2 regions of the Thermobifida halotolerans genome follow, and region 2 is predicted to be linked to the other one. Evidence: predicted binding sites of a transcription regulator. Region 2 holds the regulator's gene; the other holds the start of a gene.
The links. Region 2 encodes HspR, which represses chaperone genes until heat shock. Its sites were predicted from a motif close to ANTTGAGTCNNNNNGACTCAANT; they were not measured.

Region 1 (2,399 bases), 1.5 Mb from region 2:
CCCAGCGCGACCCGGGTGAAGGCGCGGCCCATGGCGCGCGCCACGCTCTCGCCCAGCGAGGTCTTGCCCACGCCGGGCGGGCCGACCAGGGCGAGCACCGCGCCGCTGCGCCGGCCCCCGACGACGCCCAGTCCCCGGTCCTCGCGGCGCTTGCGCACCGCCAGGTACTCCAGGACGCGCTCCTTGACGTCGTCCAGACCGGCGTGGTCGGCGTCGAGGACACCGCGGGCTCCGGCGATGTCGTAGGAGTCGGTGGTCCGCTCGTTCCACGGCATGTCGAGAACGGTGTCCAACCAGGTCCGGATCCATCCGGCCTCGGGCGAGGAGTCGCCCGCGCGCTCCAGCTTGTCGACCTCGGCCAGTGCGGCCGCGCGGACGTGGTCGGGCAGGTCGGCCTCCTCGACCCGTCTGCGGTAGTCCTCCTCCTCGCTGTCCGGCGTGCCGGACAGCTCGTTGAGCTCCTTGCGGATGGCCTCCATCTGGCGGCGCAGCAGGAACTCACGCTGCTGCCGGTCCACGCCCTCCTGGACGTCCTTGTTGATGCTCTCGGTGACGTCGAGTTCGGCGAGGTGGTCGCGCGTCCACCCGATCAGCAGGGCGAGCCGCTCGGCGGCGTCGTAGGTCTCCAGCAGCCGCAGCTTCTGCCCGGTGTCCAGAAACGGGGAGTAGCCGCCGCGGTCGGCGAGCCGGCCGGGGTCGTCGAGTTGCCGGATGCTGTCGAGAATCTCCCAGGCACCGCGTTTTTGCAGGTAGGTGCCGAGCAGTGTCTTGTAGTCGCGCGCCAGTTCCCGCACCCTGCCGGGATATCCGCCCTCGGGGGCCGCGTCCCGGTGGACCTCGGCGGTGACCCACAGGGCCGCGCCGACCCCGGTGGTGCCGCTGCCGACGCGGGCCCGCGCCACACCGCGCAGCGCGGCGGCGGGCTCGCCGTCGGGGGTGCGTCCGATCTGCTCCACGAGGGCCACCGTGCCCACCGCGGAGTAGGAGCCGTCGACGCGCGGCACGATCAGCACGCGCGGCCTGCCGGTCGAACGCACACCCGGCAGCCGGGCGTTCTTCGTCGACTCGACGCTCTGCGCGGACTCGACCGCGGCGCGGATCTCGGAGTCGGAGATGTCCACCGGCACGACCATGCCGGGCAGGACAACGTCGTCATCGAGGGGCAGGACGGGCAACGTCACGCTGGTCTGCGCGTCTGTCATCAGACCCTCCTTCTTGAGTCACTAGGACTCAATAAAGAAGAGTCCCTCTTTGTTCCCCAAATCTTGTTCACTCATAGCGATCACATCACTAAGCGGCGGTTACCTCGGCAATCCCCTCTTAACTGGGACACTTCCCATGTGACAAAACCGTTACGGCAGGCATAAGCCAAATGTATGGACAATCACTGACAGAGCTACTTGCATCGGATGTCTATGGAGCAGGTCACACAACGACCGGGCGGTACTGGAGGTACGTGAATGCCCATGTTCCCTAACCCGCGCACCACAATCGCCACGGCGCTCTCCCTGGTCCTGCTGACCGGGGGATGCGCCTACCTGTCTGGGGAAGGAGGAACCGCGGGAGCCGACCCGGACTCTCCGGAGTGTGAGCCCTACGCACAGTGGCAGGACATCGGGGGCACCGTCTCGGTCTACGCCTCGATCCGCGACGAGGAGGCCGAGCGCATGGAGCGCTCCTGGCAGATGTTCGCCGAGTGCACCGGGATCGACATCCAGTACGAGGGCAGCGGCGAGTTCGAGGCCCAGGTCCAGGTGAAGGTGGACGGCGGCAACGCGCCCGACATCGCCTTCTTCCCCCAGCCCGGTCTTCTCGAGCGCTTCGCCGACTCCGGCGACCTGGTCCCCGCTCCCGAAGGCGTCCAGCAGTTGGCCGAGGAGGGATGGAGCCAGGACTGGCTGGACTACGCCACCATCGACGGCGAACTGTACGCCACCCCGCTGGGCGCCAACTTCAAGTCGTTCGTCTGGTACTCGCCGACGTTCTTCTCCGACAACGGCTACGAGGTCCCGCAGACCTGGGACGAACTGATCGCGCTGAGCGACACCATCGCCGCCGACGGCACCAAGCCCTGGTGCGCCGGTCTGGAGTCCGGTGACGCCACCGGATGGCCCGCCACCGACTGGATCGAGAACGTCATCCTGCGTGAGAACGGCCCCGAGATCTACGACCAGTGGGTCAACCACGAGATCCCGTTCAACGACCCCCGGATCGCCGACGCGTTCGGCCGTGCCGACGAGATCCTGCGCAACCCGGACTACGTCAACGGCGGGTTCGGCAACGTGCAGAGCATCGCCATCACCTCGTTCCAGGAGGCGGGCCTGCCCATCCTGGACGGCGACTGCGGCATGTACCTGATGGGTTCCTTCTACGCCGCGCAGTGGCCCGAGGGAACCGAG
Region 2 (2,399 bases):
GCTCGCCGATGAGCACCGGGTTGTTCTTGGTGCGCCGCGACAGCACCTGGACGACCCGGCGGATCTCGGCGTCGCGGCCGATCACCGGGTCCAGTTCGCCGTCACGGGCGCGCCGGGTGAGGTCCACCCCGTACTTCTCCAGCGCCTGGTAGGTGTCCTCGGGGGTCTCCGAGGTGACCCGGGCGCCGCCGCGCACCCGCTCGAACGCCTCCAGCAGCGTCTCGGGCGTGGCGCCCGCCTCGCGGAGCAGGGTCGCGGCCGTGCCGCCGTCGGCGGCCAGTCCGACCAGCAGGTGCTCGGTGGAGACGAACTCGTCGCCCAACTGCTTGGCACGCTGCGCCGCGGTGTTCAGCGAGACGATGAGCTGCCGGGAGGTCGCCGGTGCGCTGACCGTGGACCCCGCCGCCCTGGGAAGCGCGGAGATCGCCTCCTCCACGCGGGGGACGAGCCTGCCGGGGTCCGCGCCGACCTCCTTGAGCAGGGGACGCACGACCCCCTCGGCCTGACCGACGAGGGCGGAGAGCAGATGTACCGGTTCGACCTGTGGACTTCCGTCCGCGGTGGCTCTCCGGATCGCCGCGGACAGCGCCTCCTGGCTCTTCTTGGTGAGCTTGTAATCCATGGTTTGCCGCCCCTTCAAGGCACAGAACAGGTAGGACGTATGCGCTGACCCGCCCGGAGGCCCGAAGGAGCCCGGGGCCGGGGCGGCCCGGGGCTGCTACTGCGTCTCGGGGGGCTGGGTCGTGGTGTGGTTGAAGATGGTGACGCGGGTGCGGCGGACCGGGATCAGTTCACCGCCGCCCCCGCCGGGCCGTGCGCTGGTGGCCCGGCGGGCCGCGGCGGAGCGCGCCGCGTTCAGTTCGTTGTGCAGGTGGAAGATGTGTTCGCGCAGTTCGGCCACTTCGCGCTGCAACTCCAGGATGCGTTTGATGCCCGCGAGGTTGATGCCCTCCTCCTGGGACAGGCGCTGCACCTCGCGCAGCATCTGGATGTCGCGCATCGAGTAGCGTCGGCCGCGGCCCGCCGTACGCCCGGGACTCACCAGTCCGAGCCGGTCGTACTGGCGCAGTGTCTGCGGGTGGAGTCCCGACAGTTCCGCCGCCACCGAGATGACGTAGACGGGAGTGTCGTCGCCGAACGTGGCATCGTTCATGGTTCTCACGCCCCCTTCGCCCGGGCTTCCAGGTCGGCGCGCGGGTTGTGGTCGGCGGTGGCGGCTCGGAACCGCTCCAGCGCCTCCCGCGCCTCGCTGTTGAGATTCTGCGGCACCGCCACCTCGATGGTCACCAGCAGGTCGCCGGTCGTGCCGTCGCGCCTGGTGGCTCCCTTGCCTCGGACGCGCAGGACACGCCCGTTGCGGGTGCCCGGGGGAATCTTCACGGTGACGGGGAAGCCGCTCAGGGTGGGCACGCGCACGTCCGCTCCCAGTGCGGCCTCGGCGAAGGTGACCGGAACGGTGACGGTGAGGTTGTCGCCGGACCGCCCGAACACGGGGTGCGGTCTGACCCTGACCGTCACCAGCAGGTCGCCGGCGGGTCCGCCGCGTTCCCCCGGTTCGCCCTTGCCCCGGAGCCGGATCTTCTGCCCGTCGGCCACTCCCGCGGGAATGCGGGCCTGCACCGTGCGGGTGCTCTTGACGTTCCCGGAGCCGCCGCAGGTGGCGCACGGGTCGTCGGCGAGGAAGCCGCGTCCCTTGCACAGGCTGCACGGTTCCGACAGGGAGAAGCCGCCGAGGTTGGTGCTCTCGTGTCCGGTGCCCGCGCACTTGGGGCAGACCCGGGGTGTGGTCCCGGGTTTGGCCCCGGTGCCCCGGCAGGTGGGGCACGAGGTCGAGGTGGTCAGGTTGAAGGACGCGGTGGTCCCGTTGACCGCCTCGGTGAAGCTGAGCGTGGTCTCGGTCTCCAGGTCGGCGCCGCGCCGGGACTGGCTGGTGCGGCCGCCGCGCCCGCCGAACAGCCCGCCGAACAGGTCGGTGAGCCGCTCGCCGCCGCTGGACGCGGTCTGACCGAACAGGTCGCCGAGGTGGAAGTCGCCGACACCGCCGCCTCCGCCGGGCCGGTAGGAGCCGCCGAACAGCGACCGGGCCTCGTCGTACTCCTTGCGGCGCTTCTCGTCCGACAGGACGCTGTAGGCCTCGGAGATCTCCTTGAACCTGCCCTCGGCCTCGGTGTCGCCCTTGTTGGCGTCGGGGTGGTACTTGCGCGCGAGCTTGCGGTAGGCAGCCCTGATCTCGTCCGCGGTGGCCGTCTTTGAGACTCCGAGGACCTTGTAGTAGTCCTTCTCCAGGTAGTCCTTGGTGCTCATCGACGTCTGCTTCTCCCGCTCCGTGCTCAGGTGGTTGGTGAGTGGCGTGTCCCGGGCCGCGGCCCGGGACACGTCTGCTGCTCGCTACTGCTCGC

Region 1: lon (endopeptidase La) is a predicted target of HspR. The motif match lies at 1,214-1,236, and genes of this name have one in related genera.

Annotation. Positions count from the first base shown of each region.
Region 1 covers NZ_CP063196.1:3,274,788-3,277,186, forward strand. Annotated here, with positions in the region: gene lon (endopeptidase La) at 1-1,202, opposite strand, end outside; gene NI17_RS14645 (ABC transporter substrate-binding protein) at 1,461-2,399, shown strand, end outside.
Region 2 covers NZ_CP063196.1:4,808,364-4,810,762, reverse strand. Annotated here, with positions in the region: gene clpB (ATP-dependent chaperone ClpB) at 1-622, opposite strand, end outside; gene NI17_RS21535 (heat shock protein transcriptional repressor HspR) at 719-1,153, opposite strand; gene dnaJ (molecular chaperone DnaJ) at 1,159-2,304, opposite strand; gene grpE (nucleotide exchange factor GrpE) at 2,389-2,399, opposite strand, start outside.